4 regions of the Bacillus sp. UMB0893 genome follow, and region 2 is predicted to be linked to each of the others. Evidence: riboswitches for the same ligand, from Rfam matches in the RefSeq annotation. Region 2 holds a riboswitch; each other region holds the start of a gene.

Region 1 (3,376 bases), on a different contig from region 2:
GACAAGCCAGCTGTCTTGTACGCCGAGTACCGCACCAAATGCATTTTGCAGCTTTTGAACTTGGGCCGCGAGCTCATCACCTTTCACAACAGCAAGACCGGCCAGGACATCGCTGTGTCCAGCCAAAAACTTCGTAGCGCTGTGAAGCACGATATCGACTCCAAGCTCAAGCGGTCGCTGCAAGACCGGAGTTAAGAACGTATTATCCAAAAACGTTAAACAGTTATTCGCTTTTGCCAGCTTCGTAATACCCTGTATGTCGGTAATTTTCAAAAGCGGATTTGATGGAGTCTCAACATAAATCACTTTCGTATTCTCTTTGATGTGAGATGCTACTTCATGCAAATCGGTCATGTCGACAAAGCTGTATTCTATGCCGAATCGGCTCAATACATCAGTAATGATACGGTACGTTCCACCGTATACGTCTTCCGTGATTAAGACGTGATCTCCCTTGGAGAGCAGCAGAAAACAGGTTGAGATTGCAGCCATTCCAGATGCAAAGGCAAAGCCTTTTGTGCCGCCTTCGAGCTCGGCGATCGTTTCTTCCAATGCCTCTCGTGTTGGGTTTCCGGATCTGCTGTAATCAAATTTTCCGTAATCATCGAAGTCAAATTGGTGAAAAGTAGAGGAATGATGGATTGGAACGCTCACCGCTCCCGTTTCTTTTTGCACCTTTTGACGATTGTGAAGCAGTTTCGTTTCGAACTTCCAATCATCGTTGCTCAACTTTGTCAGCCTCCTTCATTAGCTCAAATGCCTGTGTAAGGTCTTTCTCCAAATCGCCGGCATATTCAATTCCTACTGAAAAGCGCAATAATCGGTTGCAAACACCATTCTTCGTGCGTATCTCTTCAGGAATATCCATATGTGTCTGTGTTGCCGGATATGTGATAAAGCTTTCCACTCCGCCTAAGCTTTCAGCAAATGTAATCGTCTGCAGGGCTTTCAGAAACGGATTCACCCAGTCTTCCTTCTGCAATCGGAATGACAGCATTCCTCCTTTGCCCGGATAAAGAACATCTGACACCTCTGTCTGCTTTTCAAGAAATGATGCGAGCTTTCGAGCATTGGACTCATGCTGTTTCATCCGCAAAGCCAATGTTTTCATTCCGCGAATCAGCAGCCATGAATCAAAAGGAGCGAGCACTCCTCCAATCGCGTTGTGATGCTGAGCGAGTTCTTCACAAAGCTCTTTTCCCTTTGCCACTACCAAGCCTGCCAGTACATCATTGTGGCCGCCTAAATATTTGGTGGCACTATGGATCACGATATCCGCTCCATCCACTATCGGCGTTTGCAGGATTGGTGTGTAAAATGTGTTATCGACAATCAGCAATACATTATTTTCACGTGCTATTTTGGCAATATCGCTGACCTCTGTTTCCTGCATCAAAGGATTTGTCGGTGTTTCCAGAAAAATAGCCTTTGTGCGTTCATTGATCAGCTTCTGCGTACAGTCCTCGTCTTTAAAATCTGCATAATGAAAAACTAGCCCGTATTTCCGCCACTCTTTTTCAAATAACCGATAGGTTCCGCCATATAAATCAGAAGAGACAATCAGCTCATCTCCGCTTTTAAACAGCGCCATAATGGTTTGGATAGCTGCCATGCCTGAACTGAAGGCATAGCCCTGGTCTCCGTGTTCAAGTTCAGCTATCGCTTTTTCAAGGATGGCACGAGTTGGATTCCCTGTACGGATGTAATCAAATCCAGTTGATTCCCCAATTCCATTATGCCGGTATGCTGTAGAAAAATAGACGGGTGGATTTACTGTTCCCGTTGTATTCTCACTTCGATTGCCTATTTGCGCCAAGATTGTTTCAATGCGTTCTGTCATTTCCAACACCGTCCTATTGTTTTTTCAAAAAGCTGTTTTCATGAAGACTCTTTTAAAATGCCTTTAAAAAAATAAAAAACGTCTTCCTCATTAAGAAGAAGACGTTGATATCGTAAGCTGGCTTCTCCTTATCTCCCAAGCATCATAGTACGCTTGCTGGATTTAGCACCTTGGTTCGAATAGGATATGCCCCATTCTTTTCCGGTTGCTGAGATTTCACAGGGCCAGAACCCTCCATCTCTCTGGATAAGAATAAATAGTATGAACTTTTTGAATTGTTTTTATAACCTTATCTCATTCTCATATAATTTGCAAGGGGTTTTCTAAAAAAATGGCTTATTGCGATTCACGATCATCACACCAGCTATAATCAGCAATCCCCCTGCTGCACTTGCTATTAAAACCGGTTCATTCAATAAAAGAGCAGCTGCAGCCACTGTTGCCAGGGGTTCGAAATATAAAAAAGAGGATACTCTTGTCGCCTCCATCACTTCGAGGGCCTTGCCCCAAAACCAGTAGGCAATGGCAGAGACAAAAATACCGAGAAACAGCAAGTGTGCCCAGGTATCATTTGAAAGGGCTGCAATCTTTATCCATCCGTTATTTCTTAAAAAGAAAGGCACTGTCATCAAAAATCCGATAAAGCTTGTATAAAAAGTGACCGTTAAAGCAGGATAGGGAATTCTTAATTTTTTTATAAGAATGGAATAGACAGCCCAGTTCAATGTGCTTAAAATCATGAGAAGATATCCAATGTTTGCATGAAACGTCAAAGATCCCCCCTGCCCATAAGAAGTAATCAATAGAACGCCTGCAATAGCCATTGTCATTCCAATCGCCTTAAATAAGGTAAATGCTTCTTTCAAAAAAAGAGATGCCAAGATGGCTGTAAAAATAGGGGAAAAAGAAATAATCCAGCCGGCTTGTGATGCCTGAATGGATTGAAGCGCGGCTGCCTGTACGACCTGATGGACAAAAATCCCCAGTGTTGCCAAGATGAATACGTGTGGCAGGTGAAGAATTTTCATTTTTACATTTTGCCGGAGGATGAGCAGCAGGAAAAATAAAAAGACAGAAGCAATTCCAAATCTGATTGAGAGCAAGGTAAATGGATCAAGCTGAGCCAGCACGGCTTTAGTGGAAACAAAGGAAATCCCCCAGAAGGAAATGGAGATAGCTGCATAGATACTTGCGATCATTTTGATTGATACCCTCATTGACCCACACTTCCAATCGCTTAATTTTAGGCTTGTCTTCTAAAAAGGAATATGAGGTCTGGCATGGGAATATACCGCTTCAGGAGCAGTTAAAAAGCTAAACTGAATCATGCATAATATGTGATGCAAGAATTTTGTCACATTTCATGATAAAATGGATGGAAGCGTTTTTATTCATTTTAGTGGATGTGACAGCGTCCATCATCTTTGGGGGTAATTGTGATGACAGCGAAAGCAGGAATTGTAAAAGAGACGCTGCTTTATTCGAAGGAATTAGAAGAAGAAGTAACGCTCCTTATTTATTTGCCGAAGAACTACT
Region 2 (3,376 bases):
GATTCCCCGTCCCGAATATTTTGCCACTGCACCTGCCATGGAATTTGTTTTTTGTAAAAAGAGATATCCTGCACTTCGTGTGGTTTTTTCACCTGAATGGAGAATCCGCTGTTTGGTTTCTCAACATTTATTGGTGCAGAATGCCCAAGATGCGCAATTCGATCAATAATTTTATAGCCCATTTTTTCATAGAGCTTAATGGCACGATTATTATGAGATACAGCTTCAAGGGTAGCTATATCTACTTCTTCTTTTTCATAGAGTGACAGAACCTCTTCCATCATCTTTACTCCTACTCCCTTGCTGCGGTACTCAGGAGCCACACCGGTTCCCCCATTCCATGCTACTTTCTTGCCATTGATTGTTCTGATTCCATTTAAAATAAGACCAACAGGTTTTGCCTCATGGAAGGCGACCACGGATAAAACTGGAGATAGATTTTCAAGCACCATTCGATTAAAAAAGTTTTCAATAGATAGTGTCATATCAAAATAGTATCCCTCAAAGCCTCTGTTCCAGGCAGTCAAAGCTTCTTCAAGTGTACATTGGGATAATCGCTTCATTGTGATCATGACATCCCTCTTTTCTTAATTGCTTCCCAGAATTCCTCAGCTAAAACGCCCATTAAGATATTGTCATGAAACTCACCTTCATAAAAAAGGTCTCCTCGAATGACCCCTTCCTGTTTAAAACCGAGCTTTTCATAAGACCTTTTTGCTCTTTCATTGAAGTGATACACATTCAGCCCAATCCGGTGGAGTCCCAAGTTATGAAAACCATGTTCGAGAATTAATTTCATTGCTTCTGTTCCAAGCCCTCTTCCTCGCTGCTTTTCATCGTTTAAGGCGATTCTGACACTGGCATTTCGATTTAAAAGGTCCATATCCAGCAAAGCAAGATCGCCTATCGGTTCGTCTGTTTCCTTTAACACAATGACAAGATCCATTCTATTTTTGTCCAGTGCAAAGCTTTCATATGCCTTTTCGATTTTTTCCATTGTAAAAAACGTTTGCGTCCCGGTAAGCCTGCGAATCTCTTTGTCTTGAACAGATTCAAAGACCATCTCAAAGTCTTCTTTTCTAAAAGGACGCAAATAGACATTTTCTCCTTCTAAAAACCTCATCAAACTTCCCCTTTTTTTAGATACATTAGGACCATTTCTTCTAATGCACAAATTTGTTTTTGAAAAGGATAGCTCTCGCCGATAACTGAATAGTGCAGGCATATACCGTCAATGGATCCCCACACCATAGACGACACAAGCCCTGGATCAGCATCGTCTTTAAATTCATGCTGTCTGATGCCTTCCTCAATAATCTCGATTAAAAGCGCTTGATAAACGTTTTGATAGCGATCTGTTATGACTTCCTTCAGCTCTTCATCACGCCCGGAATGAATCCAGAATTCAAGATGAACCCCAATCATTCTTTGCCATTTTTGCGATAGCTCGATATCTGCATAATTTGTGAAAAACTGATGCAGCTTCTTTATCGCCGACTTGCTCTCTAAAAAACTGGTTTTCAGCTTGTTAATATTCTGCTCTGTTCGCAACTGCATCAGCTGCATATAAATGTCTTCCTTGCTTTTGAAATAGTTGTAGATAGCACCTTTGCTTAATCCGGATTCAGCGACAATATCGTCGATCGTCGCAAGCTGGAAGCCTTTTTCACCAAATGCCTTAAGCGCACTTTCTAAGATATGCTGTTTCTTTTTCTCCTTGTATTCCTCTGTTACGATCGGAGCCACGAATTCACCTTCTTAGGATGATGGTCAAATTAATAAACCGACTGTATAGTCTATTTTATTCTATTATAGATATAAAATTCAAATAATTTCGATAAAATTTTTTAATAAAAACTACCATTTGACTTTTGCACTTTTACCCCTTAATGTAGAAAAGGTCATTTTTTAAACACACATATATCTTCTTATTAAGAGAGGCAGAGGGACTGGCCCTGTGATGCCTCGGCAGCGGACTCGGATTTCGAGTGCTGTGCCAATTCCAGCAAGCTTTGCGCTTGAAAGATGAGAAGAGGTTTATTCCATTCCGGATTTAAGATCTCTTCTCCTTTAGAAGAGATCTTTTTTTATAAAAAGAAAGGTGGTACACATGGATAAAAAAGGAAATGGACTTGCTTTATTGCCATTGATAATATTTCTTGCCCTATTTGTAGGATCTGGAATCATTACAGGCGATTTTTATAAAATGCCAATACTTGTTGCAATTATCATTGCAGCTGGAGCAGCTCTTATGATGAATCGGAAAGAGACGTTCACTGCAAAGGTTGAGAATTTTGCTAAAGGTGCAGGTCATCCCGACTTAATGATTATGGTCTTTATTTTTATTTTAGCCGGTGCATTCTCAGAAGCTGCAAAGGGAATGGGTGCTGTTGAATCCACAGTTAACCTTGCTCTATCTATTCTGCCGCAAAGCTTTTTGATCGTTGGACTTTTTATCATTGCAGCCTTTATTTCACTTGCTATGGGTACTTCAATGGGAACCATTGCTGCCTTGGCTCCAATTGGAGTCGGCATCAGTGCAGAGGCTGATATCTCGATTGCCCTCGCAATGGCTGCGGTTATAGGCGGAGCGATGTTCGGTGACAACTTATCTTTTATTTCAGATACAACCATTGCAGCAGTTCGGACACAGCAGACAGAAATGAGAGATAAGTTCAAGGTAAACTTTTTCATTGTATTGCCTGCTGCCATCATTACGTGTGTTGTTTTAATTTTGATTACACATGGCAGCCAATCTCCTGTTTCACCTGGAGATTTCAGTTTTATTAAGATGATTCCGTATATTGCGGTTCTAATCACAGCTCTGCTTGGAATGAATGTCATTATCGTATTAACTGGAGGCATTCTTTTGAGCGGAATTATCGGGTTATCTGATGGGAGCTATCAATTAACGAGCTTTTTTCAAAAAATAACGGAGGGTATCATGGGGATGGCCGAACTAGTCATTCTTTCCCTCTTAATTGGCGGTATGGTTGAACTGATTAAACGAAACGGAGGCATTCACTTTATTTTAGATGCGATGACACGCAGAATATCTTCTAAAAAGGGTGCTGAATTTGCCATTGCCGGTCTAGTCAGTACGACAAACCTTGCGACGGCGAATAATACCATCTCTATTATTGCAGCAGGTCCGCTCGCAAAAGATATGGCCGATACGTATGAAATCGATAAACGCAAATCTGCCAGTCTATTGGATATTTTCTCTTGCAGTATACAGGGTTTAATTCCTTATGGTGCTCAAATGCTTACTGCAGCTCAGTTTGCTTCGATTTCACCAACAGATATCCTGCCTTATTCGTTTTATCCGATTTTGATTGCATTATGCGGAATTGTGTCCATCCTTATTCGATATCCG
Region 3 (3,376 bases), on a different contig from region 2:
TTAAAATACTCATGAAACCGCCACCTGCCTTTCTTTCAATCCTTCTATGACGTCAAAAAACGTTTTAAATTCCTGATGAGGAAGTTCCAGCGACTTGCATTTTTCCAGAAGAAAATCCCTTGCAAACACAAAGTCTGCGAGTTTAGATGCTTCTAAATCTGTAACAGAGTCACCGATTACGATCACCTCTTGATGCGGGTCAGCAAGCTTTCTGATCAAACTAGGCTTACAGCAGCCGCAATCATTGCTGCAATGCGCATCGCATGAATTTGGCCATAAAATTTCAATCGTTTCACCGCTGAAATCAGCTTTATTGCAATATACCCGATCATGATCAACAAGCCCATTCAATAATGGATGAACAAAAAAATCGATTCCTCCGCTTACGATATATAGAGGGATATCTTTTTCCTTCGTAAATTGCACAAATTCACGAAATCCATCACGAATTTGGGCGGTAAACAGCAGGTATTGAATCATCTCGTATTTCAGCTCAGAAGGAATCAGCTGAAACATTTTCCCTACTCCATCCCTTACAGAAATCTGCTGACTTAACACATCGTCCTTAAGACTGTTCCACTCAGAAGGAGCAAACTTCTTCATAAGGGCGATGATATTGTCATTATTCGTAATCGTTCCGTCAAAATCGCAAATAATGACAGGCTTGTTCATCGGCTCACCTCCACCTGCCCCCACAGATCCAATGCGATTTGCAAATCTGTATCTGTTTTTGCTTTTTCAGATAAAGAAACTCCATGCAAGGCAGCATCAATTGCTGCACGGAATGCTTTTCCTCCGCCGGCAGCCCCATTTGGATGGCCATGAACACCGCCGCCTGCGTTGATGATGCTATCAAGCCCAAAATCCTGAATCAAGATGGGCACAAGTCCGGGATGAATTCCTGCAGAAGGCACCGGGAAGGTTTCTTTCAGCTCTTCTTTTCCTTTACATGCAGCACTAATCGCAAGTGCAGCATCTCTGTCAAGCGCAACACTTCCATACGGTGAAGGAAACAAGGAAAAATCTGCCCCGCTGTATCTCAGCAATTTTCCCAGTAAAAGAGAATGCGAGATTCCATATAGATTTGATGATGCCAAGGCACCGCTTACAGCAGGATGTGCCATAATTGGAATACCAATGTCTCTATCCTCGGCTAAGCTTTGAAGTACATCCAGTCCGTATGCAAATACGTTAAACAGCAACGCGTCTGCTCCAAGGTCTGCTGCACGCTTCGCTTTTTCTTTTAACTCATACGTTCTGCCGGATAAATGTACGGCATACATCGACCGATGACCGGTCTGCTCATAGACCTCTCTTAAAACTTCTCTCCCGGCTGTTATGCGACCTTCAAATGGCGTTAATTCATTTTCAAAAAGGATTTCATCATCCTTAACCAAATCGACTCCGCCAAGCACCTGGTCTCTAAGCTGATCCTTCAGGAAATTCAGATCACGTCCGATCACACCTTTAAAAATGCTCATCAGCAATGGTCTGTCAAAAACTCCAAGCTTTTCCCGGATCCCTTTAATCCCAAATTTCGGCCCTTGAAAAGAAGAAAGAATATCATCTGAAAAATCTAAATCAAGGAGCTTCACTTCACCGTCAAGAGAAAGCTTGCCGAATACGGTAGAGAGAATTGCCGGCAGATCATGCGTAAAGTTAACACCTGGATAAAAAATCTTAATCAAGCCTTTTTTAACACGTTTGCCTAAGTAGGCATCTGTCTTTTCATCGGATTCAATTTCTTCAACTGAGATGACCCTTCCTTTATGCTGCTGCAATTGAACTTGTGTCAGTTTAGGAAGGTCTGTCCATGACCCAACCGTTAAACCGAGAGCAATTCCGTCTGCTCTTTTTTCTAAATTTTTTTCATCATGGATTAGATATGTCGCTGTCATTCCGCTCATGTCTGTACCTTCCTTCCATAACAATATAAAAAGGCCCCTTTTCCGCTAACTGAAAAGAGACCTTATCTAACATGGCTAAGATCCTTATCTATCAGCGAATGCTGCAAGATTTAGCACCGTGCTTAAACCAAAGTTTAAGTCGGTTGCCGGGCTTCATCGGGCTAGTCCCTCCACCTGCTCTTGATAAGAATGGCTTATTTAAGTAATTTTGGATAGTAAAAATAGTTCACATGGATGTTAAGCTTCAGCGCCTTTCTCCTCTGTCAGAACGGCTCCGCCAATGAAGTCAAACCCGGACTTTTCCGTCTGATCCTTATCTGCCATGCCTGCGCTGACCAAGGAGCTTCCGCTTTTCCTGTATGTTCTGAATTTTACATGAAATTAATTTGGATTATGACAGCTTTTTTTTTGACTGTCAACTCTAATTTAAAATAGATTCAACGATTTTATTCTTTCAGCTGCTTCTCTTAATCTGTCTTCTGACGTTAACAGACCAGCCCTGACGTACCCTTCTCCAAATCTCCCAAACCCGATGCCTGGAGCCACACAAACATGTGCGTGCTCAAGCAGGTAATCAGCAAAGGATTCAGAAGTAAAGCCTTCTGGAACCGGCAGCCATACAAAAAACGATCCTGGCGGCGCTTCTACCTTCCAGCCGATTTCGTTTAATGCTGTAATGAAAACACGACGGCGGCTCTCGTAACGATCTACTAATTCTTCTACACAAGTTTGTGATTCCAGGAGGGCAGCAGCAGCCGCTTCCTGAATGGCGCTGAATACGCTGACAAACATATGATCCTGCAGCAGATTAATAGCTTCAATCACACTTTCATTTCCGATCGCAAAGCCAATTCTCCAGCCTGCCATATTATACGTTTTTGAGAGTGTGTAGATCTCAATCCCTGTCTCTTTAGCACCTTCGGCTTCTAAATAGCTGACAGGTTTTTTTCCGTCAAATCCAATGGCTCCATAGGCAAAATCGTGAACGACACAAATGTCATTTTCTTTTGCAAACGCAACCGTTTCATCAAAAAATTCCTTTGTGGCAACAGCACCCGTCGGATTGTTCGGATAATTTAAAAACATAAGCTTTGCCTGATGTTTCATGTCATCTGAAATTTGTCCGTAATCCGGAAGAAACTCGTTTTCTTTCAAAAGGGGCATAAATTCCATCTTAGCCCGCGAAAGCTCTACTCCAGACCAATAATCGGGATACCCGGGATCCGGCACCAGCACTAAATCATCTGGATCTAATAAACATTGCGGAATTTCTACAAGCCCTGCTTTTCCCCCAAACAAAATGGCAACCTCTTTGTCTGGATCTAGGCTGACACCATACTCCCTCTCGTAAAATCGCACGATGGCTTCTTTTAGAAATTTCTGTCCGCGAAACGGTGAATACTTGTGATAGTTTGGATTTTCAGCTGCCTCTTGAAGCGCCTTCACGATATGAGGGGGAGTCGGCTGAT
Region 4 (3,376 bases), on a different contig from region 2:
TTGAAATTGCAGCGGCATTTTATGCGCCGACAAATTTGAGCGGTCCTACACCGCCAGACTGCTTTGTAACAACGGGTCCATTAATGAAGTTAAAATCGACTTTTTAGTCGAATCGTTGGCTAAACAGGCATTCCGCACTTCATTATTGGCCGGCTCCATCGCCCAACTCCTCGGTCACAACTGTGCTGCCGGTAAAGGCAAAACCGGACTTCTCAGGCAAATCCTTCTTTGCCTGTCTGGCTAAACAGGCGATTCTGTACTTCGTTTTGTCCGGCTCCATCGCCTAACCCCTCGGTCACAACGGTGCTGACGGTGAAGTCAAAACCGGACTTCTCCGTCAGCCCCTTTTGTGCCTTTCGGGGCTAAACAGGCGATTCCGCACTTCATTAGTTGTTATGCTCTGTTTATTCTACTATAATCTATAGATAATATAAACTTTTGGGAGGATTCTTATGGCGAAAGATAGTTCGTTTGATATTGTATCAAAGGTAGACATGCCTGAAGTGACAAATGCGATTACGATGACAATGAAGGAAATCGGCACGCGCTATGACTTCAAAGGCAGCAAAAGCAGCATTTCTTTGGAAAAAGAAGAGCTTGTATTAATTTCTGATGATGAGTTTAAAATGGATCAGTTAAAGGATGTCTTTATTTCTAAATTAATTAAGCGCAATGTAGCAACAAGAAATATTGATTACGGGAAAATTGAAGGTGCATCCGGCGGAACGATCAGGCAGCGTGCTAAGCTTGTTCAAGGAATTGATAAAGATAATGCAAAAAAGATTAATGCCATTATTAAAAACTCCGGATTGAAAGTAAAAACTCAAGTCCAGGACGATCAAGTACGTGTTACCGGAAAAAATAAGGATGATCTTCAGCAAGTGATTGCAGCTGTTCGGGGAGCGGATTTGCCGATTGATGTTCAATTCATAAATTTCCGTTAAAATTCCCCTTCTATTCAGAAAACTTTTACTTTTGTATTGAATCTCATCGAAAAAACATGTAAATTAGATATAATATCTTTTCACATGCAAAATTTCATATTTCAACATTCTTATCTAGAGAAGCTGAGGGACTGGCCCTTTGAAGCTTCAGCAACCTGGCATAATGAGAGGATCTGTAATCAGCAGAGAGCTCATTCCAAGGTGCTAATTCCAGCGATGCAACCATCGAACGATAAGAAGAAGTCCTGAACGTTCAAAAGTCTTCTTCTTGGAAGGCTTTTTTTGTTTTTCTTTCACTGTTTAGAGGAGGCTTGGAAGCATGACACTTTTAGAAGATTTAAAGAACAGGATCCTTATAGGCGACGGAGCCATGGGAACACTCCTATACTCACACGGAGTAGATCGATGTTTTGAGGAATTAAACCTGTCAAAGCCAGATGAAATATTAAATGTTCATAAGGCTTACATTGAAGCTGGCGCAGATGTGATTCAAACGAACACTTACGGAGCCAATTATATTAAATTATCAAGATATGGACTCGAAGATGACGTGAGATCCATCAATCGGCAGGCCGTTCAGATCGCAAAAAAAGCAGCCGCGAACAAGAAAGCTTATATTCTCGGAACCATTGGAGGGGTTCGTGCCTTCAAAAAAAGCGCTCATTCACTTGAGGAGATTAAACGGAACTTCCGAGAGCAGCTCTACCTTTTATTGAACGAAGAAGTAGAAGGACTATTGCTTGAAACTTATTATGATCTAGAAGAAATAAAAACAGTTTTAGAGATTGCCAGAAAAGAAACGAATATCCCAATAATCACGAATATTTCACTTCATGAAATTGGTGTTTTACAGGATGGAACCCCGCTTCATGAAGGCCTTCTTCAGCTAGAAGCACTTGGTGCAGATGTTGTTGGACTGAATTGCAGACTCGGCCCTTATCATATGCTTTCATCATTAGAAGAAATTCCGCTTCCTGATAAAGCTTATTTGTCCGTCTATCCGAACAGCAGCTTGCCGACTCTAGAAGAAGGCAGACTTGTCTACGGCTCAGGGGAAAAATATTTCGCCGAAAGTGCACTCGCTTTTCGAAATCAAGGAGCAAGACTGATTGGGGGATGCTGCGGCACGACACCAAAACATATTGGAGCAATGGCAAAAGCATTAAAAGGGCTTCCTCCTGTCACAGAAAAAAAGGTAAAAATACGGAAAGAAGAAATTTCTGTTACTTCTGCCGCTGAACGGAAATATCCTCCGCTGCAGGAAATGGTTAAAGAGAAACGTTCTTTGATTGTAGAACTTGATCCCCCAAAAAAACTTGGAATCGATAAGTTTTTAAAAGGGGCAAAAGCCTTGCAAACTGCCGGTATTGATGCTTTAACGCTTGCAGATAATTCACTTGCCTCACCGCGTATAAGCAACGTTGCTGTCGGCTCCATTGTCCAGCAGTCGCTAGGGCTTCGCTCACTGATTCATATCACCTGCCGTGACCGTAACCTAATCGGCCTGCAGTCACATTTAATGGGTCTTCATACGTTAGGTCTTACAGACGTGCTTGCCATTACAGGGGATCCATCGAAAATCGGTGATTTTCCAGGAGCTACATCAGTTTATGATCTTTCATCGTTTGATTTGATCAGCTTAATTAAACAATTTAATGACGGACTTTCCTATTCAGGAAAACCGCTTGGAGAAAAAACAAATTTCTCTGTTGCGGCAGCCTTTAATCCAAATGTGAAATATCTTGATAAAGCCGTGAAAAGACTAGAGAAGAAAATCGCGTGCGGAGCAGACTATTTTATTTCCCAGCCAATTTATTCAGAATCACAGCTGGTCGATGTTTACGAAGAAACGAAGCATCTTAAAGTGCCAATATATATAGGCATCATGCCGCTTACGAGCAGCCGGAATGCAGAGTTTATTCATAATGAAATTCCCGGCATCACATTATCAGACAGCATCAGAGAAACAATGGCTCAGGCAGGTGATGACCGCGCAAAAGCTTATCAGGAAGGATTAGCCATTGCTAAAAGGCTAATTGATGCTGCATTTGACTTATTTAATGGTATCTACTTAATCACACCATTTCTAAACTATGAATTAACAGTTGAACTGACAAACTACATCCATATGAAACAATCTGAGGTCAATGAAAGGAAGATTACGCATGTTTGATATAAAAAAGCAGCTAGAGAAAAAAATCCTCGTTCTTGATGGAGCGATGGGCACCATGATACAAGATGCAAATCTTTCTGCAGCTGATTTCGGCGGTGAAGAATATGATGGCTGCAATGAATACTTAACAATAACGGCACCAAATGTAATCGAATCGATTCATGAAGCTTACCTGGAAGCAAAAGCAGATATTATTGAAACCAATACATTTGGAGCAACCAAAATAGTCCTTGATGAGTATGATCTTGGTCATCTCTCG

The links. Region 2 has a riboswitch for S-adenosylmethionine ahead of CYJ36_RS21095 (Na+/H+ antiporter NhaC family protein). Riboswitches for the same ligand answer to the same signal wherever they lie in the genome.
Region 1: linked by a shared signal. The riboswitch ahead of CYJ36_RS00690 (methionine biosynthesis PLP-dependent protein) and the one ahead of CYJ36_RS21095 (Na+/H+ antiporter NhaC family protein) in region 2 are both predicted to bind S-adenosylmethionine.
Region 3: linked by a shared signal. The riboswitch ahead of mtnW (2,3-diketo-5-methylthiopentyl-1-phosphate enolase) and the one ahead of CYJ36_RS21095 (Na+/H+ antiporter NhaC family protein) in region 2 are both predicted to bind S-adenosylmethionine.
Region 4: linked by a shared signal. The riboswitch ahead of CYJ36_RS00175 (bifunctional homocysteine S-methyltransferase/methylenetetrahydrofolate reductase) and the one ahead of CYJ36_RS21095 (Na+/H+ antiporter NhaC family protein) in region 2 are both predicted to bind S-adenosylmethionine.

Annotation. Positions count from the first base shown of each region.
Region 1 is NZ_PKLB01000001.1:142,418-145,793, reverse strand. It holds gene metC (cystathionine beta-lyase) at 1-729, opposite strand, end outside; gene CYJ36_RS00690 (methionine biosynthesis PLP-dependent protein) at 716-1,840, opposite strand; SAM riboswitch class I at 1,966-2,093, opposite strand; gene CYJ36_RS00685 (DMT family transporter) at 2,164-3,057, opposite strand; gene CYJ36_RS00680 (alpha/beta hydrolase) at 3,280-3,376, shown strand, end outside.
Region 2 is NZ_PKLB01000011.1:28,972-32,347, forward strand. It holds gene CYJ36_RS21080 (GNAT family N-acetyltransferase) at 1-572, opposite strand, end outside; gene CYJ36_RS21085 (GNAT family N-acetyltransferase) at 569-1,123, opposite strand; gene CYJ36_RS21090 (TetR/AcrR family transcriptional regulator) at 1,123-1,746, opposite strand; SAM riboswitch class I at 1,926-2,032, shown strand; gene CYJ36_RS21095 (Na+/H+ antiporter NhaC family protein) at 2,111-3,376, shown strand, end outside.
Region 3 is NZ_PKLB01000001.1:550,271-553,646, reverse strand. It holds gene CYJ36_RS02820 (methylthioribulose 1-phosphate dehydratase) at 1-13, opposite strand, end outside; gene CYJ36_RS02815 (2-hydroxy-3-keto-5-methylthiopentenyl-1-phosphate phosphatase) at 10-672, opposite strand; gene mtnW (2,3-diketo-5-methylthiopentyl-1-phosphate enolase) at 669-1,907, opposite strand; SAM riboswitch class I at 1,989-2,097, opposite strand; gene CYJ36_RS02805 (pyridoxal phosphate-dependent aminotransferase) at 2,334-3,376, opposite strand, start outside.
Region 4 is NZ_PKLB01000001.1:41,962-45,337, reverse strand. It holds gene CYJ36_RS23450 (hypothetical protein) at 143-280, opposite strand; gene CYJ36_RS00180 (YajQ family cyclic di-GMP-binding protein) at 453-944, shown strand; SAM riboswitch class I at 1,052-1,183, shown strand; gene CYJ36_RS00175 (bifunctional homocysteine S-methyltransferase/methylenetetrahydrofolate reductase) at 1,264-3,117, shown strand; gene metH (methionine synthase) at 3,110-3,376, shown strand, end outside.